DNA from 4 places in the Paenisporosarcina sp. TG-14 genome. Region 3 is predicted to be linked to each of the others. Evidence: riboswitches for the same ligand, from Rfam matches in the RefSeq annotation. Region 3 holds a riboswitch; each other region holds the start of a gene.
The links. Region 3 has a riboswitch for S-adenosylmethionine ahead of C406_RS0117600 (methionine ABC transporter ATP-binding protein). Riboswitches for the same ligand answer to the same signal wherever they lie in the genome.
Positions count from the first base shown of each region.

Region 1: linked by a shared signal. The riboswitch ahead of C406_RS0104895 (PLP-dependent aspartate aminotransferase family protein) and the one ahead of C406_RS0117600 (methionine ABC transporter ATP-binding protein) in region 3 are both predicted to bind S-adenosylmethionine.
Region 2: linked by a shared signal. The riboswitch ahead of C406_RS19575 (thiolase family protein) and the one ahead of C406_RS0117600 (methionine ABC transporter ATP-binding protein) in region 3 are both predicted to bind S-adenosylmethionine.
Region 4: linked by a shared signal. The riboswitch ahead of C406_RS0100475 (2,3-diketo-5-methylthiopentyl-1-phosphate enolase) and the one ahead of C406_RS0117600 (methionine ABC transporter ATP-binding protein) in region 3 are both predicted to bind S-adenosylmethionine.

Region 1 covers NZ_AMGD01000012.1:10,114-17,772, forward strand. The annotation lists gene C406_RS0104890 (LLM class flavin-dependent oxidoreductase) at 1-1,327, shown strand, start outside; SAM riboswitch class I at 1,485-1,595, shown strand; SAM riboswitch class I at 1,746-1,857, shown strand; gene C406_RS0104895 (PLP-dependent aspartate aminotransferase family protein) at 2,003-3,802, shown strand; gene C406_RS0104900 (aliphatic sulfonate ABC transporter substrate-binding protein) at 3,836-4,822, shown strand; gene C406_RS21325 (hypothetical protein) at 4,938-5,192, shown strand; gene C406_RS19295 (ABC transporter permease) at 5,189-5,764, shown strand; gene C406_RS0104910 (ABC transporter ATP-binding protein) at 5,778-6,551, shown strand; gene C406_RS0104915 (AMP-binding protein) at 6,523-7,659, shown strand, end outside.
Region 2 covers NZ_AMGD01000040.1:19,956-27,614, forward strand. The annotation lists gene C406_RS0112245 (HAMP domain-containing sensor histidine kinase) at 1-1,213, opposite strand, end outside; SAM riboswitch class I at 1,482-1,586, shown strand; gene C406_RS19575 (thiolase family protein) at 1,748-2,581, shown strand; gene C406_RS21060 (hypothetical protein) at 2,554-2,913, shown strand; gene C406_RS0112255 (AMP-binding protein) at 2,913-4,922, shown strand; gene C406_RS0112260 (acyl-CoA dehydrogenase family protein) at 4,927-6,126, shown strand; gene C406_RS0112265 (MetQ/NlpA family ABC transporter substrate-binding protein) at 6,150-6,983, shown strand; gene C406_RS0112270 (LLM class flavin-dependent oxidoreductase) at 7,126-7,659, shown strand, end outside.
Region 3 covers NZ_AMGD01000081.1:22,303-29,767, forward strand. The annotation lists gene C406_RS0117585 (iron-containing alcohol dehydrogenase family protein) at 908-1,978, opposite strand; gene C406_RS0117590 (MetQ/NlpA family ABC transporter substrate-binding protein) at 1,994-2,824, opposite strand; gene C406_RS0117595 (methionine ABC transporter permease) at 2,843-3,514, opposite strand; gene C406_RS0117600 (methionine ABC transporter ATP-binding protein) at 3,504-4,517, opposite strand; SAM riboswitch class I at 4,806-4,914, opposite strand; gene C406_RS0117610 (carbon-nitrogen family hydrolase) at 4,995-5,789, opposite strand; gene C406_RS0117615 (pyridoxal phosphate-dependent aminotransferase) at 5,874-7,058, shown strand.
Region 4 covers NZ_AMGD01000002.1:26,173-33,831, forward strand. The annotation lists gene C406_RS0100460 (DHH family phosphoesterase) at 1-873, shown strand, start outside; gene C406_RS0100465 (VLRF1 family aeRF1-type release factor) at 1,103-1,897, shown strand; gene C406_RS0100470 (DUF421 domain-containing protein) at 2,092-2,685, shown strand; SAM riboswitch class I at 3,271-3,374, shown strand; gene C406_RS0100475 (2,3-diketo-5-methylthiopentyl-1-phosphate enolase) at 3,478-4,701, shown strand; gene C406_RS0100480 (2-hydroxy-3-keto-5-methylthiopentenyl-1-phosphate phosphatase) at 4,698-5,363, shown strand; gene C406_RS0100485 (methylthioribulose 1-phosphate dehydratase) at 5,360-5,977, shown strand; gene C406_RS0100490 (cupin domain-containing protein) at 5,993-6,517, shown strand.

The DNA of each region.
Region 1 (7,659 bases), on a different contig from region 3:
ATCACCAGGACTTTGGAGTCATCCAGAGGATCAATCCCACAGATATTGTGATTTGGATTACTGGGTCAAGTTAGCTAAATTATTAGAAAAAGGAAAGTTTGATGGGATTTTCTTGGCAGATGTACTGGGCTATTATGATGTTTACAACGGTAGCAAAGATGTTGCTGTAGAACAGGCTATTCAAGCCCCAGCTAATGATCCCATGTTATTGATTCCTGCCATGGCTTACGCAACGAAACACCTAAGTTTTGGACTAACTTATTCACTCACATACGAGCAACCATATATGTTGGCAAGAAGGTTTTCGACGTTAGATCATCTTACTAAAGGGAGAATAGCTTGGAACATTGTGTCCTCTTATTTAGAGAGCGCAGCAAAAAACTTTGGTTTAGAAGGTCAAATTCCACATGATAAGCGTTATGACATAGCTGAGGAATTTTTAGAGGTTAGCTATAAATTATGGGAAGGTAGTTGGGAAGAGGGTGCGGTATTACGTGATAAGAAAAATAAAATATACACAGATCCTAAAAAAGTACATACAATTAATCACGAAGGGGAATTTTTCAAAGTTCCTGGCGCCCATTTATGTGAGCCTTCTCCACAGCGGACACCTGTACTTTACCAAGCAGGTGCTTCTAAACGTGGAGCAGATTTTGCGGCTAAGCATGCTGAATGTGTTTTTACAGCAGGACCCACAACAGATGCAGTGAAAAAAGGTGTCAAAGAATTACGTGAAAAAACAAAAAAATTCGGTAGGAAACCAGATGATATTCTCGTGTTTACAGTGTTTACTGCTATCGTCGGTAAGACTGAAGAGGAAGCAAATAAGAAATATGAAGAATTAAAAAGTTATGTAAGCTATGAAGGTGCCTTGGCACTACTTGGCGGATGGACTGGAATTGATTTTTCAAAGTATGAACCAGATCAGACATTAGAATATATCGATAGTAATGCAATTCAATCTGCAGTCGAAGTATTCACGAAAGCTGACCCTGATCGCAAATGGACCATTCGAGAACTTGCTACTTTTGTAGGAATTGGAGGAAGAGGACCAGTTGCAGTTGGATCGCCTGAACAGATTGCTGATGAATTAGAGTATTGGATAAAAGAAACAGATGTTGATGGATTCAATTTAGCTTATACGCTCGCACCTGGAAGTTTTGAAGATTTTGTAGAACTTGTCATTCCGATTTTACAACAGCGAGGACTTGTTCAAACTGAATATGAAGAAGGAACATATAGGGAGAAGTTATATGGTAAGGGTCAGAGATATTTAAAAGAAAGTCACCCTGGTTCTGCTTATAAAAATCTTCACCAACATAATTAAAATATATGAAGTGACTGCTTTTATAGAAAATAATAATTATAATTTAAAATATAAATTATTGAAAATTTTCAAAAAAATAGTTGACATTAAATTCTGAATACAATAGAATCATCAACAAGCTAGTAAATTAAAAGTGTTTAAAAAATAAAATTGAATACTCTTATCCAGAGTGGTGGAGGGACTTGGCCCTGTGAAACCCAGCAACCATCAAGGAAATCCTTGAAAAGGTGCTAATTCCGGCAGGTTGTGTATACCTGCAAGATAAGAGGAGGACTAAAGACCTTCTCTATATTGAGGGTCTTTTTCTTTTTTATGATTTATTAGAAATTTTTTATGAATTGATTACTATTTGAAAAAGTGCTGACATAGTATAAGTTTATCAATTAAAGCATTAAAGCATTGCTAATTTAATAATTACTTCTTATCAAGAGTGGTGGAGGGACTTGGCCCTGTGAAACCCAGCAACCATCAAGGTAACCCCTTGAAAAGGTGCTAATTCCTGCGGATAGTTTATGTCTGCAAGATAAGAGGAGGAATAGAGACCCTCTTCTTATGAAGAAGGGTCTTTTGTGTTCCTTACAGAAAGTTTTAAGAAAACTTACACCTTTTCAAGAATTAAACCAAGTATCCCAATAAGATTACTGAAAATTATTTACATCCTAGGAGGAAAAACAAATGACAAATCAAAACGAAGGCTACGATTTAGAAACAATATTATTACATGGTGGTCAATCACCTGATCCAACCACAGGTTCTCGGGCAGTACCTATTTATCAAACTAGTTCTTATGTATTCCACAATACAGACCACGCACAAAGCTTATTCGCTTTAGATGAGCCCGGAAATATCTATTCTAGAATTGGTAATCCAACAGTCGATGTATTAGAAAAACGAATTGCACTTTTAGAAGACGGTGTAGCAGCAGTTGCGACTTCATCAGGAATGGCGGCTATTGCTTTGGCGGTAATGAATGTTGCGAGTGCAGGTGATGAAATTGTGGCTGCTTCCAGTCTTTATGGAGGAACATATAATTTATTTTCTACCACCCTTCCACGATATGGAATTACTGTTCACTTTGTAGATGCGACCGATCCGGAAAACTTCCGGAAGGCGATTACTCCGAAGACGAAAGCACTTTACGGAGAGATTATTGGAAATCCAAGCCTTCAAGTTTTAGATATTGAAAAAGTTGCAGATATTGCGCACGAGGCTGGAATTCCACTGATTATTGATAATACATTTGCGTCGCCATATTTGTGTAAGCCGATTACTTATGGAGCTGATATTGTTGTTCACTCAGCTACCAAATGGATTGGTGGTCACGGAACAACAATTGGTGGCCTTGTAGTAGATGGTGGACGGTTTAATTGGAACAGTGAAAAATTCCCAACATTCACAGAGCCGGATCGAAGCTATAACGGAATAAGATACGCTTTTGATTTTGGAACTCTTGCTTTTAGCACCAAGCTACGTGTACAGATGTTGCGAGATTTCGGTTCATGTTTGAGTGCACAAAGTGCATTCAATCTACTTCAAGGATTAGAAACATTGCATGTGCGTATTGAAAAACATAATAAAAATGCTCAGGAGTTAGCGGAGTATTTAGCTACACATCCGGGAGTAGAATGGATTTCATATCCTGGACTCGAAGACCATCCAGCACATGAATTAGCTCAAAAGTACTTGACGAATGGCTTTGGTTCAATCGTTAATTTTGGAATTAAAGGTGGTAGAGATGCAGGTAAGAAGTTAATTGACAATGTTGCCCTATGGTCGCATGTAGCAAATGTTGGTGACGCAAAATCATTAATTATTCATCCAGCTTCTACTACGCATCAGCAACTGAGCACAGAAGAACTTCAGTTGACAGGTGTTACCGAAGATTTAATACGACTTTCCATTGGAATAGAGTCGGTTCGCGATTTGAAGAATGATCTTGATCGGGCTTTGTTTGAAGCAACTGGGCTTGCACCAAATGGCCAAGAACAAATTGAAGTGGTTATTAATGATGAAAGTGTTATTCGATGGGCTTTGCAATCGCCAATAGTTCGTGAAATCGTAAATGGAAAAGAACAGCAGCGACAAAAGACATTAGCTGTTGTTGGTCTAAGCGGAAACCCTTCAAGACCTAGTAATCGTTTAGCAAGAAAAATGCAACGTCTTGGCTACAAAATCATTCCTGTTAATCCTGTTGAAAAGGAAGTTTTAGGAGAAAAGGCTTATCCCGATTTGACGTCAGTTCCAGGAACGATTGATATCGTTCAAGTATTCCGCAGCCCAGAGGCAGCAATTTCAGTTGCAAAAGAAGCCGCAGTTGTAAAACCAAGGATTTTTTGGTTGCAGGAAGGTGTTATTTCTCCAGAGGCGGCAACAATTGCAAAAGAGGCAGGACTAGATGTTATCCATAATCGATGTACATATAAAGAAGCACAACGATTAAGAGGGACGATTGTTACTTATGCTTGTGAAATTTAAGTCATTAATAAACAAAAAAAGGGGGAAGAATAAGTGAAAAAAATAGTACTAGGCTTTATAACAATTTTGTTGTTAGTAGTTATAACGGGGTGTTCAGACAATGCAAGTGGAGAGAAAAATGACAAACCGAAAAAAATCACGCTTGACTATGCTTATTATTCACCCACAAGTCTTATATTAAGAGAGTTTGGATGGGTAGAGGAGGAATTCAAAAAAGACGGAATTGAAGTTGAATTTGTTCTTAGTCAAGGCGGTAATAAGGCGCTCGAATTCCTAAATAGTAGCAGTGCTGATTTCGGTTCGACAGCAATAACTGCTGCATTGTTAGCAAAAGAAAAGGGATCGCCTATTGAAAGTGTTTATGTATTCTCTGAGCCTGAGTGGACTGCACTTGTGACGAATAAAGATTCCGAAATCAAGTCAGTGAAGGATTTAAAAGGAAAAAAAGTGGCGGCTACATTAGGATCAGAGCCTTATTTTTTACTTTTACGTGCTCTTAATGAAGAGGGATTAAGCTCAGATGATGTGGAAATTATTAATCTTCAACATGCGGATGGAGCAGTAGCTTTATCGACCAATCAAGTAGATGCATGGGCAGGACTTGATCCCCATATGGCAAAAGTTGAATTAACGACTGGTGCCGAATTGTTTTACCGTAACCCAGATTTTAATACGTATGGTGTTTTAAATGTACGTTCTGAATTTGCTGAAGAATATCCGGACGAAGTAGAGAGAGTAATAAAGGTATATGAAAAAGCGAGAAAATGGGCGATAGAGAATCCACAGAAAACAGCTGAAATTTTGGCTAAAGAAGCGAGCATCGATATTGATGTCGCATTAAAGCAATTGGAAAGAACAGATTACTCGAATTCACTACCGGGAAACGAACAGGTAGAAGCCTTACAATCTGTAGGTGAAGTACTTCAAAAAAATAATATTATTGATAAAAATGCTGATTTAGAGAAATTGATTGATGAATTAATTAATTCGGATTATGCCAACGAAGTAGTGAAAAATTAATCCAGGCAGTTCTCGTAAATATTTTTAATATATCTCTAGAACAACTTATACAACTTTAGAAAACAATAAGTGTAAGAAAAGAGCCTGAATCAAAATAAGAAAGGGGGTATGACGAATGAGCAGTAAAAGTGAACCTCTATCACAACGAGTCCAATGGAAAGTAAAAAACAGCATTCGTTTTCCAAAGAAACTGAAAGTGGCTTTATATGGAAGTGTCGTGCCTATTTTCTTATTGGCAGCATGGCAAATTCTAAGTGTGGTTGGTGTTTTAGAGAGGCACTTGATGCCACCGCCAACCCAAGTTTTAGAAAAAATAGTCAGCATGGTAGTTGATGGAACCTTATGGGGTCATATTGGAGTAACCATATGATTGGTTTTGCAATCGGTGTTGGATTTGCTGTTGTCATAGGGTCAATTGTTGGTTATCTAAAAAAAGCTGAACAATTAATGGACCCACTTATTCATGCATTTAGAGCGATTCCACCGCTAGCATTAGTTCCATTATTCATCTTGTGGATGGGGATTGGAGAATCTTCTAAAATTACCCTCATTGCGGTAGGTGTATTCTTTCCCGTGTATTTGAGTATTGTTTCTGGTATTCAAGGAGTAGATCGCAAGCTCATTGAGGTAGGGAAAATATATAATTTTACTCCACTCCAATTGGTCAGAAAAGTGATACTACCAGCATCTCTACCTTCTTTTTTTACAGGGATCAGAAGCGGACTCGGTCTTGGCTGGATGTTTGTAGTTGCTGCAGAACTTATGGGGGCAAGCAAAGGAATGGGTTATTTGCTTGTTGTTGGACAAAACACCTTCTCCCCTGACTTAGTTCTCGCGAGCATTTTCCTATTTGCGGTCTTGGGAAAACTAACAGACTCTGTTTTAAAAATTATTGAATCAAAAGCTCTTCATTGGCAGGACAGCTTCGGTAAGTTGAATTAAAGGAGTGAGACTTTTGCTTTCATTAAAAAATGTATCGCGAACTTTCAGTGAAGGTTCGGCAGGATTTAAAAATATAAGCTTTACTTCTGAAAAAGGAGAAATCATCGGACTGCTTGGTACTAGTGGTTGCGGAAAAAGTACATTACTAAGAGTACTTTCAGGTCTTGACCCTGAGTATACAGGCGCTGTGAAGATAGATGATGAATTGATTAAAGCCGTTCATGAAAAAGTAGGGATTATTTTTCAAGAACCACGTTTAATGCCATGGCTTAATGTCGTCGATAATGTCGCTTTTGGACTAAAAGTAAAGAAAGATAAACAAAAGCAAAAAAAGGCACAAGACTTTGTTGACCTTGTTGGCCTCCAGGGCTTTGGTAACCACTTTCCAAAAGATCTCTCTGGCGGAATGGCGCAACGGGTGTCGATTGCCCGAGCACTTATCACGAACCCGGAAGTTCTTCTTCTAGATGAACCATTTAGTGCATTGGATGCTTTTACCAAAATGCAATTACAGGATTTATTATTAAAAATTTGGCATCAATATCAGTCGTCAATTGTTTTGGTAACACACGACATTGATGAAGCTCTTTACTTATGTGATCGGATCTTTATTTTACGAGGACAGCCCGGTGAGATATATAAAGAACTTCATGTACCAATGACAAAACCACGGTCACGTGGAAATGAAGAATTAGCAAAAATGAAGGCAAACATCCTTGATTTATTGGATTTGACTCAAGGAGAAAAGGGGGAAAGTCATGACAACATTAAAGCTACAGCCAAATAAGGCTGAAAATCAATCCTATAATCTCTCCAACTATCAAGAAAGTATTGAGGGGTTTTCTTGGCAGGAAGTTGAAAAACAGTTTAGCTGGTATCATTCAGGAAAAGTCAATATGGCTCATGAATGTATTGATCGCCATGTAGAAGATGGTTATGGGGATAAAATTGGCCTTCACTTTTTAAATGATGAAGAAGAAATTAAATATACATTTTCACAACTAAAAGATAAAACGGATCATCTAGCAACCGTATTAAAAAATAATGGTGTACAAAAAGGCGATATCGTCTTTATCTTTTTACCTAAAAATCCAGATTGCTATATTGCGATGATTGCAGCTGTCAAAATAGGCGCGGTTGTCGGTCCATTGTTCGAGGCGTTTATGGAAGAAGCCATAAGAGACAGAATTAGTGACTGTAACGGTCGATACTTAATCACGGATAGCGATTTGGTTAAGCGTGTACCAAAAGGCGATTTGCCAACACTTGAGAAAATCTTCATTACTGCCGAAACAGAGCACTGTGAGGATGGGGAAATCTCATTGAAGGAAGAATTACGTCGTACTAAAAGTGATGAAAATGTTACGGAATGGCTTGATTTAGAAGATCGTCTTAATATTCATTATACAAGTGGATCTACTGGAAAGCCGAAAGGAATCATTCATGCTCATCGGGCAATGATTCAGCAGTATCAAACTGGAAAATGGGTGCTAGATATACAAGAAGATGACGTATATTGGTGTACAGCTCATCCTGGTTGGGTTACCGGTACGGTTTATGCTATCTTTGCTCCTTGGTTAAATCGTGCAACGATTGTATTATATGGCGGAAGATTTGACGCAGATTCCTGGTATTCAACCATTGAAAAGACAAAGGTAACTGTTTGGTATAGTGCACCAACTGCTTTTAGAATGTTGAAGGCAGAAGGAGATACGATTTTACAACAGTATGACTTAAGTTCGCTTCGACATCTATTAAGTGTGGGGGAACCTCTAAATCCCGAAGTAATTCATTGGGGTATAGAAAAATTGGGGAAACGAATTCATGACACTCGTCCGTTTCCAGGAATAGAAGTAGCTATTCTTGATGACGAAGGAACGAAGCAGCCACATGGA
Region 2 (7,659 bases), on a different contig from region 3:
CAAGTTTTTCAAAAATCAATTCAAAATTATGTGGATGGATGCCTATCCCTTCGTCTTCTATTCGAATGACCGTTTGTCCATCTTGCAAAAAGACATCCATCCTTGTGGTCGATCCTATAGGCGAATATTTACGGGCATTATCCAGCAAATTTATGACGATTTGTTCGACACGAACCGGGTCTACAAACATCTCAAATTCTTCTCGAATCGACAGCTGCAAATACTTTTCTTCTAATTGAAAAGAAGGTTCGACACGTTGCAATACATTAGAGAAAAAGGGGCTTGATTGGACGCTTTCTTTTGAAATGGTGAATGTTGTTTCGCCCATTTGTGCCAGGTCAAATAAATTTTTTACGAGTTCAGTCAAACGAGTCGATTCTTCTTCTAAAATCGACACATAGCGCTGTCGGTCTTGTGCGGATAGGTCATCTCGCTTTAAGACAGAAGAATATCCCGATAAATAGGTGAGAGGAGTTCGTAATTCATGTGAAATAGCTGCAAGAAACTCCATACGTTCTTTTTTGGTATGCTCTAAATCATCCGCTAATTTTTGAATCGACTTTGACAATTCACCTAGTTCATCTCGACTTTGGTGAGTTAACTTGACTCGGAAATCTCCGGTACTTAGTCGTTCCGTCGCTTCTTTCATACGAATAAGTGGTCGAGTAATAATACGAGATAATCCTACGTACACCACAAACAAAATGAGTAAACTAGCCAAGCCTGCAATTCTAAAGTGTATATTTAATCTTTCCATAAGGGAATGAAGTGACTCACTTGATTCAAACATGACAACTGAACCTCGTTGACCATTTTCCGCTTCAAATGGATGTAACGTAACAATGTAGTTGTACTGTTGCCAATCATTAATGATAACTGAATCACGAGCAGGAGCGACTGTTAAATTTTGTTGGAAATTATCGACTAAAGCCTTCGAACTATCTGAACCTGCAGTCCACTGACGATCCAAATCTAAAATTGCAACTTGCCGTTCTGGACTCGACTCCATCAGCTCAATATGCATCAATGTTTCTTGTGAATAAGAATCTTGCAACACATCGCGATGGTTCGCCCCACGTTCAAGCAACTGCGAAAACTGGGCATCTTCTTGTGCATGAACAATCGTGCGATGCAAGTAAATCATCATTAATCCCTCTAAGATCAACACAGCTAACAAAAAATACGCCGCTAACTTCATCGAAATACGATTCATCTCTTACACCATCCTCAACTAACTGCGTTTAATTGTACACGATAAATATGAAAAAACTGTGCAGAACACACTTGATTTCCCTATAAATGTAAGAGTTAACTTTCGAGTTTAGTGCTGGCAGGAATAAATAAGTAGAAAATAATTTCTTTACAGTAGTGTCAATGATGTAAGCGTTTACTAATGTAAAAACTGTAAAAACAAGGATTGACATTAACACCTAAGCGATTTAATATTCTAACTACAAAGAATATTTAACCAATTTAATAGAAACTTATCAAGAGCGACTGAGGGAACAGGCCCTGTGAAGTCCAGCAACCTCCTATATGGAACGGTGCTAAATCCTGCAGAATGATGTCATTCTGGAAGATAAGGCGATTTATTAGAAACCGTAGCCTCTTTCAAAGTGAAAGGGGCTTTTTTGTACCCAAAAAGAGGGTCTGTATGATATTAATGTCAATCCTAACCTGGTGATTCCGTGTCAGTCGATAAATGAAAGTGAAGAGTAACTTGTGAAAATTGAAAGGGGAAAAGAATATGTCTGTTGTTATTTTAGAAGGAGTTCGAACACCATTTGGGAAATTTAAAGGGAGTCTTTCAGGCATCACAGCAAAACAGTTGGGAACTGCGGCTGTTGAGGAACTACTAAGAAGGGTTCCACAATCGAGAAATGCAGATGGCGTTATACTTGCTCAGGTTATTCAGGCGGGGCAAGGTCAGAATCCTGCGAGAAAGGTAGCGGTGGATGCCGGAGTAGATTTATCCGTACCAGCTATCACGCTAAATAATGTGTGTCTAGCAGGCTTGGTTTCGGTATCGGATGCAGCCAGACGAATCGCCTTACACGAAGGGCAGTTGTACATTGTGGGCGGGTATGATTCGATGACCAATGCCCCACACGTCGCCAATTTACGGAAAAACATCACGCTTGGAAAAGAAGTATTTAGCGACACGCTTGACGATGGACTGTGGTGCTCTTTGTCTGATGAATCGATGGGCGTTCTGACAGATACCATTAACAAGGAGTTAGGGATTACGCGCTACGAGCAAGATGAGTATGCACTTGCCTCACAACAGCGTGCATATAAAGCGGTGACTAAAGGGTATTTTGAAAACGAGATCATACCAGTAACAACAAAAACAGGAATTGTAACCGAAGACGAAGGGATTCGCCCAAATTCTTCTTTTGAATCATTATCAAGATTAAGACCCGTTTTTCTTGAAGATGGAACGATTACAGCTGGCAATGCTTCTCAAATGTCTGATGGAGCAAGTGTGGGGATTGTTGCGAGTGAGTCGTTTGCTAACAAAATCGGCCAGACGCCACTTGCTAAAATCATTGGTTGGGCAGATATTGCAGTCCAGATGTAAGCCTACATTTAAAGCCAGCACAAGCCATTGAAAAAGTACTTGAGAAAACGGGTCACACACTAGCTGAAATTGACCTCTTTGAAATAAACGAAGCATTTGCGAGTGTTGCCATTGCAAGCTGTAAGAAACTAAAAATCCCCTTTGAAAAAGTGAATATTAACGGAGGGGCAATTGAACTCGGTCATCCTTTAGGTGGCACAGGATTTCGCTTGCTACTAACGCTTATCCATGAGTTGAAAAGACGTGGAGGCGGAAAAGGAATCGCAACCCTATGTGGAGGAGGCGGTCAAGGCACCGCAGTTTTAGTGGAAGTACCTAAGGGGTGGCAATAATGACAATGAACGTAAAAGAAGCATTCAATACATTAAATAATCAGGAGCTTGCATGGTATCCAGATGACACGCTCATTAACAATGCGAACATCACTTTATTCAATAGTAAACACGGATTAGCTGATATTGAAGAACTTCATAAGAAATCAATTAGCGATCCGCAATGGTTTTATGAAAGTCTGCTTAATGAACTCGATGTAACGTGGCACGAGCCTTATACCGAGTTGCTGAATACGCAAAATGGGATAGCTTTTCCGGAGTGGTTCAGTAAGGGAAAAACAAATCTTGTCCACTATACGATTGAGAAACAAATTATCAACGGCAGAGGCGATCATCTTGCTTTTATTTGGGAAGGTGAAGATGGAAGCACTGTTTCTTATACCTTTAACGAACTTAATAAAAAAGTTAATGAGCTAGCGGCTGGCCTTATATCATTAGGAATTGTAAAGGGCGACCGAATTGGTATTTATTTGCCGCCAATACCAGAAGCGCCTATTTCATTATTCGCCTGCGCAAAGATTGGTGCGATAGTGATCCCTGTGTTTTCAGGTTACGGGTCGGAATCTGTGGCGTTACGGTTAAACGATAGTCAGGCGAAAATGTTGATTACAGCTGACGGTTTTTATCGTCGTGGAAAAGTGATAAACACGAAAGCTGAAGCAGATCGTGCAGTTAAACTTGCGCCGACTATTGAGCATGTCGTGGTAGCTAATCGCACAAACCAAGATATTAACTGGAATCAAGACATAGATATTTGGTTACATGACTTGACTGACAAACATGTAGATCAAACTGTGGAGACAGAGAGACTGCGTGCAGATGATCCATTCATGATTATGTATACCTCTGGCACGACTGGCAAACCAAAGGGTACTGTCCATACTCATACAGGATTTCCTTTAAAAAGCGCAATTGACCTTTACTTCTGTTTTGATATAAAAAAAGACGACCGAATCTTTTGGCTGTCGGACTTTGGTTGGATGATGGGGCCTTGGCTATTCTTAGGCGCAGCGGTTCACGGTACGACGGTTGTTTTTTACGAAGGTAGCCCTGATTTTCCTCATGAAGGTCGATTATGGGAACTCATTGAACGCCATCAAATTACGACTTTCGGAGTTTCGCCTACCTTAATCCGTTCGCTCATGACGAAAGAAGCGCAAGTACCACAACTTCCATCCTTAAGGATACTAGGGTCAACAGGAGAACCATGGAACGCGGAAGCATGGTTTTGGTTTTTAGATCATGTAGGAAAAGGCAGATGCCCGATCATAAATTATTCGGGAGGAACTGAAGTGTCAGGGGGAATTCTTGGCACATACCCGACTATTCCGATAAAGCCATGTGGTTTTCATGGGCCAATTCCAGGAATGGCAGCCACAATCGTTAATGAAAATGGACAAAAAGTTGAGAATTCCATTGGTGATTTGACCATTTCAGTTCCGTTTATTGGCATGACAAAATCGTTTTGGAATGACGATGAACGGTATGTAAGTGCCTACTGGTCGAAGTGGGAAGGAATTTGGGCACATGGAGACTTTGCTGCTATCGACAAACACGGTTTCTGGTATTTACTCGGTCGGTCCGATGACACAATGAAGGTTGCGGGCAAACGAATTGGCCCGTCAGAGATTGAAGCAGCGGTTACTTCTCATGACTTGGTGAAGGAATCTGCGGCAATCGGTATTCCCCATAAAGTAAAAGGGGAGGTGCCTGTAGTCTTCGCTGTCTTGCATGACGCAAAGGTAGTTCCGTTAGAGAGCGATTTACAGAAACATGCTGAACGTTCACTCGGAAAAGCACTTAAACCGCAACGAGTCATGATCGTTTCCGATATTCCATATACCCAAAGCGGGAAGATTGCCCGGCGCGTGATTAAGGCTCTGTATCTTGGTGAGGATCCAGGAGATGTATCGACATTAAGGAACACCGCCGTTCTGAAGGAAATAAAGGAAAGAGGTCAGGAAAGTGAAACTACTTTTAGAGAAAAAAGTGAATCCACAGGAGGCTGAGTTTATGGAATATGAAACTAAACACGCCAAGTTGTCCGAGGATTTATCAAGACCATTTTTCAAAACGGAACAGCACAAAACACTATTTCAACAAACTGCAGTATTAGCAGATCGCTTCAGTACAAGAGCTGCTGAAATAGATGAAACGGGTCGCTTTGCATTTGAAAACTTTCAAGAATTAAAAGATTCTCACTATATTTCTCTATCTGTTCCAAAAGAATATGGGGGTAAGGAAATTTCATTATATGAATTTCTTCTGTTGCAGGAACGACTCAGTCAAGGGGATCCTTCTACTGCCTTATGTATTGGTTGGCATGTTGGCGTAATTTTTGATCTTCGTGAGAAGCGCAACTGGAAGGAAAAACAGTTTGAACAACTATGCAACGAAGTGGTTCAAAATCAGGTGTTAATTAATCGGGCGGCTACTGAGCCAGCGACAGGAAGTCCGACTAGGGGAGGTAAGCCTCAAACCACTGCCGTAAATACCAATGGTAAATGGTCGCTTACAGGTAGAAAATCTTTTACCTCGATGGCTCCTGCTCTCGATTATTCACTGGTAACCGCAACGATTGAGGAAACGGGAGAAATTGGTGTCTTTTTAGTTGATCACAAACTTCAAGGAGTAAGTGTCGAGGAAAACTGGGATATGGTTGGAATGCGTGGTACCAGAAGTGATGATCTAGTTTTAAGTAAGGTGGAACTTGCTCTAGATGCTCTAGTAGAAACGGAAACAGGAAACTTAAACAATCAACCAAGGGCTTGGCTACTACATGTTCCAGCTTGTTATCTTGGAGTGGCGATTGCTGCCAGAAATTATGCCGTTTCATTTGCTTCAGAGTATAAACCGAACAGCCTGCCAGGACCAATTAAGGATGTACCCGAAGTACAGAGGAAAATTGGCGAAATGGAGCTAGAGCTTTTAAAGGCAAGGCATGTTCTTTACTCGATTGCACAACGATGGGACGAAGAGCCGTCTAAACGTTCAGAGATGTCAGCAGAGTTAGCAGCAGCAAAACATGTTGCAGTAAACAGTGCCAACGTAGTGGTTGATTTAGCCATGAGGATCGTAGGGGCAAAAAGCCTTCAAAGATCAAATCCACTGCAGAGATATTACCGAGATGTGAGGGCGGGTCTTCATAACCCACCAATGGACGATGTTGTCATTTCACTATTAGCGAGACAGGCTTTTGAATCTTATAAATAAACACTACCAAGGAGGAAAAACTATTGAAATTTTATAAAATAATATCTATAACTATCATTCTGATCCTATCGGCGATGTTATCCGCATGTTCAGCTACTGAAAAAACGAATGCTCAATCCGACAACAAGAAAATCAAAATTGGTGCAACCGCAGGACCTTATGGGGACCAGCTAAACGAAGGCATCAAGCCCTATCTTGAGAAAAAAGGATACGAAGTAGAAGTCGTTGAATTCAACGATTATATCCAGCCTAATGTTGCACTGAACGAAGGGGACATTGATGCCAATGTATTCCAAAATTTTAATTATTTGAAGAATTTTGCTGAAGAAAGAGATATGGACATGATTGAATTGATAAAGGTACCAACAGCACCAATTGGTATTTATTCTAAAAAGCACAAATCTATCGATGATGTCGAAGATGGTCATACAGTAGCTACATCAAATGATCCAGTAAACCAAGCACGTGCACTGATCATGCTTGAACAGATTGGCTGGGTCAAATTGAAAGAAGGAATTGAACCAACAAAAGCATCTGAAAAAGATATTGCTGAGTATATAAAGAAAATAGTAATTGAACCACTTGATCCTGCACAAACGCCAAGAGCACTTGAAAGCGTAGATTATGCATTTGTTAATGGCAACTTTGCCATATCTTCCGGTTTAAAATTATCAGAAGCCGTTGAATTAGAAAAAACGCCGCCTTCTTACATGATCGGGGTTACGTTAAGAGGAGAAGATGAGGACAGCCAACTAGGAAAAGACCTGATAGAGGCTTACCAATCAGAGGAGTTCAAGAAATTAAATGAAGAAAATGAGAAATACCAAGGCTATGTTTGGCCCGATTGGATGAAATAAAAAGAGAAAATCAGTAAACCTTGTTAGCCTGACATCGGCGTTAGAAGGGGAAAAGGAGAACTTTCCCCCTTTCTGGCCCTATGAAGGGGACCTGCAGCCTGACCTGTGGAACTAACAGAAACTATTGGAATGGGGTTAAGCAATGACTAAACAAATTATAATAAATGCATTTGATATGGCTAGTGCTATGCACAATTCTCATGGATTGTGGAAGCATAAGGATAGCAAGAGACAACGCAACTATAAAGATCTGGATTATTGGATTAAAATGGCCAAACTTTTGGAGCGAGGAAAGATCGATGCCATCTTCTTTGCTGATGTACTTGGCGTCTATGATACATTCAAACAAAGTAAGGAACCATCTATCCGTGATGGTCTACAAGTACCTTTACTAGACGCGGCATTAATTATTCCTGTAATGGCAAGTGTGACGGAAAACCTTTCTTTTGCCTTTACCGTCAGCACAACATACGAACAGCCTTTCGGAACTGCAAGACGTTTTTCCACTCTAGACCATTTAACGAAAGGACGAGTGGCTTGGAATGTAGTCACTTCCTATTTACCGAATGCAGCGAAGAATTTTGGCCTTCATGAGATGATTAAGCATGATGAACGCTATGATATTGCTGAAGAATTTCTCGAAGTCTCGTATAAGCTTTGGGAATCTAGCTGGGAT
Region 3 (7,465 bases):
TATAGCGTTTTCAGGGGTGTGTATTATAGTATCTATAGATTGAGAATGAAAAACTGCTACTAAGTGTACAGTCATCGTTGAACTCGTCTCATTACTATATTCGTTTACTATCAATAACATTCCGTTAGCGATAAATTAATAGTACATGAACTTAAAAAATAACAATAGTTTATAGTATATGAAAAAAAACCCTTACGGTTGTAGAGGCCACTAAAAAAGTTACGTTTTTAAAATTTGTAAGTGTGTTTAAATTGAAAAAGGCAACATTTCGTTCAAATTTGAACGAAATGTTGCCTTTTCTTTCGTATTGCTTACTCGTTTACTACGAATATGTCTATGGCTTCTTGCATCTGCATATCAAATAGACATGCAGATGATGCTACATCATACCCGAGTCTATTTCAATTCACTATTTTTCGCTTCGAATTTATAGCGTCATTTCGCTTTTTCTTAAATTCCTTACTACTTTGAAAGGCTTCTTGATTCTTATGTCTGTCGATTTTATTGTCACAGAATAGGCCTTCTTTTCTTGTATAACAACCTTTACGAAACAGAAAGACTGTATCAATATCAAAATAGTAGGTTTGTCTTTGGATTATTTACAAGAGATTGTAGTGGAAGGCGGCGACTCCGGCGGAAAAAGCGAGACAGACGAGACCCCGCAGGAAACGAGTTGTGTACAATTCGTTTGCGACGAGTAACCGCAGGAGCAAGGGTTTTCAAGCGGACGAGGAGACTTGGCGCTCGCCCGCGGAAAGCGTCCGCCTGTTTCTGCATCGCTACGCTAGCTTCGAAACATGAAAGTGCGCTGAAACGGAAATCACACCTTTACTAGTCCATAAGCTAAGAAATAATAATTTTTTTCAGTGCCTTACGTTTGTAAGGGGTTCTCACATTTTGAAACTAACTAACGCGACTCTAATTTCCTTATAGCTATCGCCACTTCAGTTGCGGTCATTTTTGCACTACGCATTTGGTGAATAGACTCTTCTTCACGTGTAGAGTGTTCAGCGATATCATCTATCCATTCAGCGGAAATGTTCAATTCGTGCAACGTCGTAGGCAAACCAATTTCTTTATAAAAACCAAAAAGCCGCTCGACTTCACTCTCTTTTTGTTCTAGAAGCAGCTGCACCAAAATTCCATAGGCCACTTTACTTCCATGTAAAGCCTTATGCGACTCAGGTACAATCGTCATACCATTATGAATGGAGTGGGCACCAGCAGTGCGACCAAAATGATCACCAAAACCACCTACCATACCACCAAGCATAATAATCGATTCGACTACTTTGAGAAACGCATTCGACAATTTCTGTTCTTTTGCATCACGAATAGCCTGTTGTGCATTCTCGAACATTTCATTCGCGCACAGTTTCGCTGTATGATGTGCGACTTTAAGTGCAACAGAGGGATCAGTTAATTTACTAATTTGCACATCTGCCTCATACCACTTGGCAATTGTGTCCCCGATACCTGCAATGAGAAGTGGAATGGGAGCTTCCACTAAAATTCTCGGCTCTATGAGTAGAATGTCGACACTCATTGGGTACACATCATAATGAGTCATCTTACCTTCATCTGTATAAATTACACTTAAAGGTGTCCATGGTGCACAGTTTGAAGCAAGCGTTGGAATTAAGATTGCCTTCGTTTCACTTATACAAGCTGCTGCTTTAACCACATCTAACACTTTTCCGCCACCTACACCAATTATGGCATCTACTATATTGAATTGTGCTAAATTAGCCACTCTAGTAATTTCAGTGAGTGAACATTCTCCGTGATAGAAGATATGTGTCACATGGATATTTTTCAGATTAGGTAAATAGTGGCTAGCCGCATTCCATGATTTCACACCCGAGACAATGAGCACACGGTTAATGTTTCTAATCAGTAATTTGTTTTCAAGTTCATCTAGCACTCCACTTTTACATACGTATTCAGCTGGCGCCCCACGAACGATGATATCTTTCACAATTACCCTTCTCTCTTAACGGTTTTCCATCCACTCTGGCTTACCGAATCCTACAAAATCCTTGTCGATTATTGCTTCAAATTCTGGTGACTCTACGATATCAACTAAGTCTTTCGCAAGTTGTGAATCTTTGTTTTCAGTCTTTACGGCAACTAAGTTACGGTATTGATCTGGCATATCTTCAAGAACTAAAGCATCCAATAAATCCATTTTTGCTGCTAAAGCGAAGTTTCCTGGAACTGCAGCTAAGTCGGAACCTTCTACAGCACGAGGCAACCCACCTGCTTCAATTGGTTGGAACACTAAGTTTTTCGTGTTCGTTTTGATATCTTTTTCAGAAACTGTTAATGGCTCTGAACTTGAATCTAATTCAATTAAGTCATGGTCTTGTAGGACTAAGAAAGTACGTGCTGCGTTTACTGGATCATTTGGTATCGCAATCGTAGCACCCTCTTCGATCTCTTCAATTGACTCGAATTTATTTGAATAAATGCCCATTGGTGCAGTCGGCACTGTTAAAAGACCAGTTAAGTCCATATTGTTTTCTTTCGAGAAATTCTCTAAATAAATTGAGTGTTGGAAAAGGTTCGCATCAATATCTCCATTATCTAATGCGTTATTTGGTTGAATATAATCACTAAATTCTATAATCTCAACTTTATATCCCTTTTCTTCTAAAGCTGGTTTAATCGCTTTGTTTAACATATCACTGTAAGGACCAGCTGTTCCGCCTAACTTAACAGATTTTTCATCTGCTGTATCTGTACCCGCTTCCTTATCCCCACCACAAGCTGCAAGTACTGTCATTAAGATAACTAAGATAATTGTAAATAATCCTTTTTTCATGTTCATTTCTCTCCTCTATTATCTTTTATCTATTGCTTTAGACGTCCAGTCACCTATTAATTGAATGATTTGAACGAGAACAATTAATATAACAATCGTGACAATCATGATTGTATTGTCGTACCTGTAATAACCAAAGCGAATGGCTAAGTCACCAATACCGCCACCGCCTACTACACCCGCCATTGCAGAATAGGCAATCAGACTAACGACGGTTAATGTAATCCCCTGCACAATGCTCGATTTTGCTTCTGGTAATAAGACATCCTTGATAATCATCCAAGGTGTTGCGCCTACTGCAATAGCCGCTTCAATGACACCCTTATCAATTTCACGTAAAGACGTTTCGATGATTCGAGCGAAAAATGGAATGCCCGCAACGGACAAGGAAACACTTGCTGCTCCTGGTCCAATAATAGTGCCTGCGAGTAATTTAGTTAAAGGAATAAGTGCTACTAACAAAATAATAAACGGAATGGAACGTACCATATTGGATACAAAACCAAGCGTCGATTTCACAAATCTATTTTCTAAGAATACTCCCCGATCAGTAATGAAAAGTACGATCCCCAGTGGTAATCCTATAATAATGGCAACCGTCAGTGAGATTCCGATCATGTGCATCGTTTGTCCAAATGCTTTCATAATATCTGGTCCAAGTTCTATCATATGCTGAAAATCAAAGCCCATTTCTAATCACCTCCGCTTGCGCTCCTCGGCCTTCCATATATGTGATAGCCCTCGTAACATCATCTGGTTCCCCTTTTATTTCCATCAAAAACAAACCAAGTGGTCTTTCTTGAATGTATTCAATCGAACCATGTAGGAAGTTCGCTTTTATATCAAATTGCTTAACTGTATCTGCTATAATTCCCTCACCTGCAACATCTCCTCTAAATAAAACCTTCACGAGTCGACCTTTACAAGCGTCTAATATTGACTGAGGCACATCAAACGATACAACACTGCTAATAAATTCTTTCGTCAAATCCGTTACAGGGTTTGAGAAGATGTCATACACATCCCCCTCTTCTACGACACGACCATCTTGCATAACTGCCATGCGATCACAAATTTCTTTTACCACATTCATTTCATGCGTGATTAACACAATCGTGATATTTAATTCGCGATTGATTTTTTTGAGTAACCGTAAAATGGATAATGTTGTGTTTGGATCGAGTGCTGAAGTAGCTTCGTCACACAATAACACGGCCGGATTATTTGCCAATGCACGGGCTATGCCAACACGTTGTTTTTGTCCTCCACTTAGTTGAGCTGGATACACATCTTTCTTATCTGTTAAACCAACCATCTCAAGCAATTCCACAACACGAATTGCAATTTTCTCTCTCGGAGTACTTGCAGCTTTCAATGCAAATGCAATGTTTTCGGCTACTGTCTTTTGACTAATTAAGTAAAAGTGTTGAAAAATCATACCGATTTTCAATCGTGCTTTTCGTAATTCCTCACCTTTTAATTTTGTCAGGTCACGCCCGTTTACTTCAATACTGCCACCCGTAGGTCGTTCAAGTAAGTTGATACAGCGTAGCAATGAACTCTTGCCGGCTCCTGAATATCCGACAATCCCGAACACTTCCCCTTTAGAGATCGTGAGGTTTACTTGATTAACACCAATTACAGGACCTTTTTTTGTTGTGTATTCTTTAGTCAACTCTTTAATTCTTATCATCACAAAGCCCCTTTTCACCAAAAGCGTCACTATACCTCGATTTGAAAGTCAATAAAGATTTTCTTAAGCGGATATGCGAGCTGTATATGTTTAATTCGATAAATAAACTTTATTTATCGAACTTATACTTTATTAACCAAGAAAAACGTAAAGCTGCTAGATTGACACAGGTCCGAAGAATCGATACGAAAGCCTTTCTTTCGACTGAGGACCTGAAGCAAAACTTTTACTTTCTTACCCCGCAAAAAAGCCCCCTTCATAAAGAAAGAGGCACCGAAAATTGGATTTTGGTTATCTTTCAGAATGATTTCATTCTGTAGGAATTGGCACCTTCCCAGCTCGTGCTGGAGGTTGCCGGACGTCATAGGGCCTATCCCTCAGTCTCTCTTGATAAATTCCGTATGTAGTTGTTTTGTTGCTGAAACCAAATACTACGTTGTTTTTCGACAAGTGTCAAACACTTTTTGAATAAAATTTTCACTTTTCAAATAATGAATTATAAAGTGCTGGTCTACGATCTTCATAAACAGGTATACGTTTACGCACTTCTTCAACTTCCGAAAAATCAACATCAATCACTGCGTACTCTTCTTGTTCAGCACCAGTCCACAAGATTTTACCCCAAGGTGCAATAATCATCGATTGTCCATTAAAATGATTATTTGGATCACTACCAGTTCGATTCACAGCGATCACGAAACATTGATTTTCAATTGCACGTGCTTGCAGTAAGATCTTCCAATGATCAATACGAGACTCTGGCCACTGTGCTGGAATAAATAACACCTTCGCCCCCGCTAATGCGTGTGCCCGTAACCATTCAGGAAACCTTAAGTCATAACATATGAGTCCTCCGGCTTGAATGGAACCTAAATAAAACACATTTTCCTTATTTCCTGCTTGTAGATAAAGATGTTCATCCATCAGACGAAATAAATGCGCTTTATCATATTCTGCAACAAGTTTACCATCGTTCGTAAATACATACATGGTGTTGTAGAAGTTAGTTCCTTTTTTCGTAGAAACCGAACCACCTACGATGTGGATGTGATGTAAACGCGCCAGTTCAGAAAGAAACTTTTTCGTTCGTTTCCCTTCGAAATCAGCAAGTTGCTCTAATTCTTTTAATGCATATGCAGTATTCCACATTTCAGGTAAAACAACGAGCTCTGCACCTTCATTTACGACTTTTTCAATTAACATTTGGACGTTATGAAAATTTTTATCGGGATCGGCAAACGCAACGTTGAGTTGAATGCATGCGATTTTCATGGTACACCTCCTATAGACAATATACACAAAAGGTTATAAGATTTGGCAGACGATTGCAACTATTTCAGAAAATGAGGAACTGCCATGAAACTTTCAAAAAAACTAAAACAATTACCTCCACAATTTTTTGCTTCTCTAGTGCAAAAAACAGGAGATGCTATTGCTCAAGGACGCGATGTGATCAACCTAGGTCAAGGTAATCCTGATCAACCTACCCCTTTACATATCGTAAAAGCACTTCAAGAAGCTGTTGAAAACCCAACTACCCATAAATATTCGCCGTTCCGAGGAATTAGCGAATTGAAAGAAGCTGCTGCTAATTTTTATAAACGTGAATACAATGTAGACATCGACCCATTAACGGAAGTAGCTATTTTATCTGGAACGAAAATTGGCCTTGTTGAATTGCCAATGGCCGTGTTAAATCCTGGCGATTGGATGTTGCTACCAGACCCTGGTTATCCAGACTATTTGTCAGGAGTCGTATTAGCCGACGTTCAACTTGAAACGTTACCACTTATCGCTGAAAATAACTTTTTACCCGATTATGGAGCGCTCTCTGAAGAGAGTAAAAAACGAGCAAAACTCATGTATCTTAACTATCCAAATAATCCTACAGGAGCGATTGCGGACCTTAATTTTTTCAATGACACTGTGGCATTTGCCAAAGAAAACGAAATCGCTATATGCCATGATTTTGCCTATGGAGCCGTTGGATTTGATGGAGTTAAGCCAGTAAGTTATTTACAAGCAAAAGGTGCAAAAGACGTTGGCATTGAAATGTACACAATGTCTAAAACATTCAATATGGCCGGTTGGCGTATCGGTTTTGCTATCGGCAATTCACAAATAATTGATGCAATAAACGTGATTCAAGACCATATGTTTGTCAGTCTATTCCCCGCCGTACAACATGCCGCGGTAGCTGCATTAAATGGAAATCAAGAATGTGTGACTACTTTTGTAAATAACTACGAAAAACGTCGAAATGCGCTAATCTCTGCATGCAATCGCATCGGATGGAAAGTAGAAGCTCCTAGAGGATCATTCTTTGCTTGGCTAAACGTCCCAAAAGGGTACACAAGCCAGAACTTCGCAGATAAACTGTTAAGTGAAGCAGACGTAGCCGTAGCACCCGGAATTGGCTTTGGTGAATTTGGAGAAGGCTATATTCGCGTTGGATTATTAGTAGATGAACATCGTTTAGAAGAAGCGATTGAGCGCATAGGGAGATTAGGCATTTTTAATAAGGATATGACGAATGAGTAACAATATCCAATTTTAAGTCCATTTGATTTAATAAGACTATTTTTGAAGGATATTTTCTATTATGAAAATTTACCGGTCAATCACGTTTCATAGCCTAGTCAACTTAGTCAGCCAGATATTTAGATTCAGCACTTTTTTTCCCTAACTCTTTATTCCTTCTCTTTCACACACACGTCTATTAAAACTCGAAAAAAATAAAAAACCGATAACCATTTTACAGGTATCGGTTTTTTATTTGCCTAACGACATCCTACTCTCACAGGAGGAGACCCTAAAACTAACATCTACGCAAAAGAACTTAACTTCTGTCAGTAGAAGATACATATTACTATTTATTAGATAGTTGAAAAATTTTAATCGGCTTAAATAGGGATTTATTCGGCTTCGGAGAGGTTTCAATCGGCTTC
Region 4 (7,659 bases), on a different contig from region 3:
GAAGGAAAATTAACTTCAGCAACTTCTCTATTTTATCAATTTCTTGTGGAGCATCAACTAATGGAGCCAACTGGATCTGTCTCGGAATTTGTAGAGCTTGTTAGACAGTATGATACTTGGGAATGGGAGAAAAATGAGAATTTTCAAGCCCAGCGCCTAAATGCACTCTTTTTTTTAGTGTCAATTGAAGAATTTGAAGAAAAAATGATTAGCCGACTTATGACAAGCGAACATTTCTTTTTTGATGAGTTTGAAAAGAAAATACTTGATATGGAAGATAATAAAATTGAACGTTATATTCGCCGGAAGAGACGAGAACTTGTTCAGTCTAAAGTCGGTGAACATTATGCCGGAATCGTTTACGCGGAATCATATCATTCTGAGCTTGGAAATGAACTGGGTAAAGAGTATCCGCATCTTGACTATATTGCCATATTAAATATAGGAGGAAAACGATTAGGATTTAGAACGGTTCACGACCATATTGATGTGTCTGAAGTAGCCGGTAAGTTCGGTGGTGGAGGGCACGAAAAAGCTTCGGGTTGTTCTTTGACTGATGAAGCCTACAAGAAGTTTGTGGTTGGAACGTTTCACATAGATCCTCTCAGAGAAGACGCGAAACGAAATCGTTATAACTTGAAACGGTCTAAATTTGGTTCTCTGTATAAAAACCAAATAAATGAAGTCTTTTTTCTATATCAAGTCAATGATCAAGATTGGGTGATTGAACAAAATAAAAAAAGAATTGATACGACTTATGTGAATTTTGAAGAAGGTGAAAAATACTTAAAAAGAAATCACGGAGCCTGGCTAGTTAGAGACGATACTTTTGTAAGTTATTTAATGGATAATGCCAATAAGTTAAAAAGATGAATAGTATGAAACGAAAAACTTAGACGGTTTAACAATGCCTTACAAAAACCCTCATCAAAAAAAAGTTGGAGATGAATGACACCTTCTTTCATTAGACTTTTAATAAATATAGAAAAGCATTTCTGGAGCTACAGAATTATCAATAACTTGTATCTAGGAATTCGTAATAAACTTGGTGCTTAAAGGGCATCCTTGTAATGTAGAGGAATTTAAGGAGGTTACATGACTTATGGGATTGAAAGAAGAAATTCAGTATTTAAAAGAATATCACAGTGGTGAGAGAAGTGTATTGAGTGTATATTTGAACACTAATCCAGGTGACCCTGAACAGTTGAATGGTGCATGGAAAATTCATTTGAAAAACGGTTTGAAGGATTTAGACAAGTATTTAGCAGCTTCCAATAATGATACAGAATTGAAATCTTTTAAAAAACTCAAGAAAAAAGTAATGGATGAAATCGGAGATAATCGAAATGATTTACACAAAGGAGTCGTGATTTTTGCATCAGAGAACCCTCCACTGTGGTCAGTTTATTATGTGCAAGTACCTGTGAAATCAAGCTTTCATTGGGAAGACCATCCAGTGCTTGAAGAGATGGAATATATGTATAAAGCATATCCGGAAGCAGGAATTATCTTGCCAAGCTTTGGGGAAGTTCGCATATTCGATACCGCTATGGGATCCATCAAAGATGAATTGGTCTACATATTTGATGCGAATCTTGAAGAATGGGGAGAAGAGAAAAACATGGACCCTGATGGTCAACATGTAATTGGGAGCAGTAAAGTAGACTTCTTAGAATCACGCCTTAGAGAAAACTTGTACAGATTCTATAAGGAGATGGGTACAAATGTAGAGCAGCTGAAAAAAAGTCGTGGTTGGAGTGAAATACATGTAGCGGGTGAAGCAGAATTAGCAATTGCTTTCTCCGAAACATTGCGCGATAAACCAGCGAGCTGTATATATAAAAATTTAAATAATAGTCAACCGAATGAAGTAATTCATCAAATTTTCGAGAAATAAAATAGTACAAAACTCAACTGAATAGTACTAATTCTTAAACGTTAATTTAAAAGTAGCTCATGACAAAATTTGTGTAGTGTAAGTGTTATAACTTTCATTATTTAAAATGTATCTGTCATGGGCATTTACTTATAGTTCCACATAGAAGAACATTCCAACATATGTATTAATCGGAAATGGAAAGGAGTTCAAGTATGGATCTAAACTTGATTTGGCAAACAGTTCTTATTTTCGTAATTGGTACACTAATCCTAAGGGTAAGTGGTAGAAAATCAATATCTCAGATGACGATTCCTCAAACAGTAATAATGATTGGAATCGGTACATTGCTTATCCAGCCTGTCACAGGACGAGGACTCTGGACAACTTTTGGCGTAGCGGCCGTATTAGTATTAAGCCTAATAATTACGGAATACTTTCAAGTAAAATTTGATATAGCTGAAACAACACTTTCAGGCAAAGCTTTACCAGTAATTGAAAACGGTGTTTTAAACGAGAAGAACTTAAAGAAGCTCCGTTTACCGGTGGATAAGTTAGAAGCCAGACTTCGGCAATCTGGTATTACTTCAATTAATGATGTTCAAATTGCAACAATTGAGTCTAGTGGGCAATTAGGATACTTATTAAAAGAAGCTAAACAGCCTGCAACAAAAGAAGATATACGGAACCTGATTCAATTAATTCAATCCGGCAAATTAAATTTGAATAACCAAAGATATTCTCAAGAGAATATCTTTACCGAAACAATAAACAAGGAAACGACTGATGTACCAAGTCATTTACAATAAGTATTTAATAATGCAATGGTGAAGTTACCCTTTAAGATTATATAATTTTAATAAAGTATTAATCTATTATTAAATGGGTCTACTCTTAAAGGATATTCATATTTTATAATATTATGCGAGAATCGAACGGTATTTATAAAACTTAATAATAAAAATGCAAATGAAGTAATGCATCTGAGAGCGTTTCATTTTTCATAATGTTATAATTCTTACACATCCATTATAAGAAAAAAGGAGCTAAAGTCAATTCCTCTATTTAGTGTAAGTGTGATAAATTACTTTATTTCATATGAAGCTGTTTTTTCTTCAGTCAAAGGTTCATGCTTATATCTCTTCTTATTCTAAGTTTTATTTAAATAAAACTTATTTGACGTATAAAATGCTCATTTCTTATTTCTATTTCTTGGCAATTCTATATTTAGCGGAAAATTCTGTGAACTATTTCCAGGGAAATAAAAATATTGATAAATGATTGACAATCAATCTAATTGATGAAATAATCAAACAAATTCATTTTTAAGAAAAGCGTGGCATTTTACACAATAACGACTCCTACTTTTTCTTATCCTAAAATTAATATAATTATTCTTATTTAGAGCAGGTGGAGGGACAAGCCCTATGATACCCGGCAACCGATTCAATTTTGGACACGGTGCTAATTCTTACAGCTTATTGCTGAGAGATAAGAAGACGTTTATCCTGTTAACCTCTTCTTATTATGATGAGGTTTTTTTGTGTCAACTAAATTAAAACTGATGTTAATACATACATACAAAAGGAGAAGAGTTCAACATGAGCCAAATAACAGCATGCTATCAGCTTTATGGAAAGCCTGGTTCTTTTGAGAAAAAGGCAGAAGGAATTGCACTTGGTTTAACAATTGGATCTTGGACGGATTTACCGATGCTCGATCAACAACAACTAAAAAAACATAAAGGTATTGTCGTATCAATAAAAGAGTTTGTAGACGAATCTTACCCAATAACACCGGAAGAAATTAAAGCAGAAGTGAAAATTTCTTATCCTAGCGCAAATTTCACGTCAGATATACCAGCGATCTTGGCGACTGTTTTCGGAAAGCTGTCTCTAGACGGTAAAGTGAAATTACTAGACTTAGAATTTGGAAAGAAACTAGAAAGTAATTTTCCAGGTCCTAAGTTCGGGATTGAGGGAATTCGTACTATTCTTAATGTTCATGAACGACCACTGGTTATGAGTATTTTTAAAGGAGTAATTGGTAGGGACATAGATTATTTGGTAGCGCAATTACGAGAGCAAGCTTTAGGGGGAGTTGATCTTGTTAAGGATGATGAGATTTTATTTGAAAATCATCATACTCCATTTGAAAAGCGAATAACAAGAGGTAGAAAAGTATTACAACAAGTATATGAAGAAACTGGACATAAAACTTTGTATGCAATTAATTTAACAGGGAGAACATCTGAACTAAGAGGTAAGGCGAAGAGGGCGAGTGAGCTAGGGGCTGATGCCTTACTATTCAATGTTCATACGTATGGACTTGATGTCCTTCAAGAGTTAGCCGAAGACAAAGAAATTCAATTACCAATCATGGCTCATCCAGCATTTAGTGGAGCTTTCACTTCTTCTGCATTTTACGGGGTATCTAATCCACTACTCCTCGGGAAGTTAACACGCTATTTAGGTGCGGACTTGTCACTCTTCCCATCGCCATATGGTAGTGTAGCTCTAGAAAAAGATGTAGCCCTTGCAATTGCTGAAGAATTGACGAAAGAAACCACTTTTAAACGAACGTTTCCAGTTCCATCTGCAGGTATCCATCCGGGGCTAGTCCCGCTACTAGTTCAGGATTATGGAATTGACTGTGTGATTAATGCTGGCGGTGGTGTGCACGGACATCCGTCAGGTGCAGCTGGTGGTGGACGAGCATTCAGACAAGCAATTGATGCTGTTTTAGAAGGTGAAGAATTGTCGGAAGTAGTTAAAGAACAAGATGAATTAAGAGAAGCACTTAAATTATGGGGAAGTGACAAATGAAAAATCTAACTATTTTTTGTGATTTTGATGGGACTGTAACGACTCAGGACAACATTATTCATATTATGAAAAAGTTTAATCCCCCTGAATGGGAATCAACAAAAGATAATATTTTAGCACAAAATATTTCAATTGAAGAGGGAGTTAGAAAGATGTTTTCACTGCTGCCGTCTTCACTAAAGGATGAAGTAATTTCATACGTACTTGAAGAAGCGCAGATTCGTGAAGGTTTTGGAGAATTTGTTACCTATACAAAAAAACACAATATCCCCCTGTATATCGTTAGTGGAGGAATTGATTTTTTCGTCAAACCTCTTCTAGAGCCATATGGTCCATTTGAAGACATCTATTGCAACATAGCTGACTTTTCTGAAGATACTATTAAAATTATTTTCCCCTTTGGATGTGATGAAACTTGTGCTAGTCAAGGGTGCGGTTGTTGCAAACCGTCTATCATGCGAAATCTTCTTCCTAAAGATGCTACTAGCATAGTTATCGGAGATTCAATTACAGACCTAGAAGCGGCTAAGCTTGCAGACATAGTAATTGCAAGAGATTTTCTCATTGAAAAATGTGAAGAGTTAAGATTGCCTTACGAAAAGTATGAAAATTTTCATGATGTAATTACGATTATCGAGATACAATTGGATGTGAACTCATGAAACTACTTCAGGAGAAGTGGAATGAACTAGCAGATATAAAAGATGAGTTAGCTACTCGAGATTGGTTTATGGGAACAAGTGGGAATCTTTCTATTAAAGTAAACGATAGCCCAACCCAATTCCTAGTAACAGCAAGTGGTAAAGATAAGAGAAAAAGAACTTCTAAAGACTTCTTAGTTGTTGATAACAAAGGGAGTTCAGTTGAAGTTAGTGATCTCAGACCGTCAGCTGAAACACTTTTACACTGTGCCGTCTACAATAATTCAACTGCTGGTTGTAGTCTCCATGTACATACAGTTGCAAATAACGTTATCTCTGAATTATATGGGAGATCTGGGAAGATTGACTTTAAAGGTCTAGAACTTATCAAAGCGTTTAATCTTTGGCAGGAAGATGATGTTCTAAGTATTCCAATCATTCCTAATCTCGGAGAAATACCAAAATTGGCGGAAGAGTTCCAATCGCATGTCAAAAGTGATAAAGGAGCTGTACTGATTAGGAATCACGGGATTACGGTATGGGGAGTAAATGGTTTCGAAGCAAAAAAACTTCTAGAGGCTTGTGAGTTTTTATTCCAATATCAACTAACGTTGGACCAATTAAATGTTAAATAAGAGAGGAAGATCTTAATGGCGATTATAAAAATTCAAGGAACAAACGAAGTAATTGAAACACAAAATGAAGTAGCTTCATTTTTGGAGCAACAAGAAGTTATTTACGAACATTGGGACATTGAAAAACTTCCTGTAAACCTGCGCGAAAAATTTGCTCTAAGTGATGATGAAAAAGAGGAAATACTGGTAGCTTTCGAAACGGAAATTGAAGACATTTCAAAACGTCGTGGCTACAAAGCATCAGATGTAATTTCCTTATCAGATTCTAACCCTAATTTAGACAATCTTCTAAAAAACTTCCAAAGAAAACATCATCATACTGATGACGAAGTTCGTTTCATTGTGAGTGGTCATGGTGTATTTATTATTCAGTCCGCAGACCAACGATTTTTTGAAGTACATCTAATACCAGGTGATTTAATATCAGTACCAGAAAATATTCTTCATTATTTTACGCTTTCTGATGATCGTAAAGTTGTTGCTATTCGCATATTTGTTACGATAGAGGGATGGGTACCTGTATATCAGGAAAGTGTCTAAGATTAAATAGTAATTATCTTATCTTACCTTCTACTTATTTCAGAACATATAAACAATAAATGAAAAAATCCAGTGACTAAAGTAGTTGCTGGATTTTATATTGCAATCGAATATAAATATTAAATGCAATTAATATATACCACAAAGAGCGTTACTTGTCTGTCGAATCTGAGTTTCGATGATTTTGCATTCGCTGATGCAACAGGACGTCTGTCTGTTCATTTTCTCCTATGACAAAGTCATTCAAATAATCCGTTAACTATAAGCCCGTTTTTAACAACAGTTCATCTACGTAGTAAGCTCCTTTAGGTAGTTGATCTAAGAGTAGTAAGAAAATAGAAGCATAAACCCCGCAAACAACAAGGAAATAAGTGGAATTATTTTAATGGGAAAAATGGCTTTATTACTTAACACATTGTACATATCGCATTCATTACCAGGATAAACCATCAATATACCGACTAAATTCTCACCATCTAGGACAGCATCTCGAGAGTCAGGCACCTTCATCTATAAATACCACAATTCATAAACATGTTCTAAATTTTACCTATTAAATTAGTAGTATTATCATGTACAAGAACCACCTTCCAAAACTTAAAGTTTATAGAGTGTATAAACTTCCATGAGGTATTAAGCATCCATAAAATTTTTTACTTCCTAAGGTTTCCTTAAATATAAGACCATAGACTTTCTCATAAAAGAAGAGGGATTATGATGCTTCATGAATATAGGAAAGCTTAGAATAACATCTTCTAGAAAATATTCAGGTGACCATGTGGTATAAATAACGTCCTTTTTAGCTATTTTACTATTCTTATAAAACGAGTTGTCATGTTCAACAATATAGCACTTAATTGGTTGATTCTCTGATGAATCTCTCTTTAGTAGTTCAATAGCCAGCCATTGAACGACACCTAGATTCATTTCTGAAACCAATAATGCATGTCCTTCCTGCACTTCTTATTAGTGTGATCATTTGATTATTGTTCTTCATTTGAACTTTTTTATACATAATCTATGTATAAAGGAGGTATTGTTATAGGTATCTATTAACTATAATTCAAAAGACACCCCATTTATTACTATTGAATAGATAATACGCTTCCTATATAATTAAAATAATTACCCGGAATATTCAG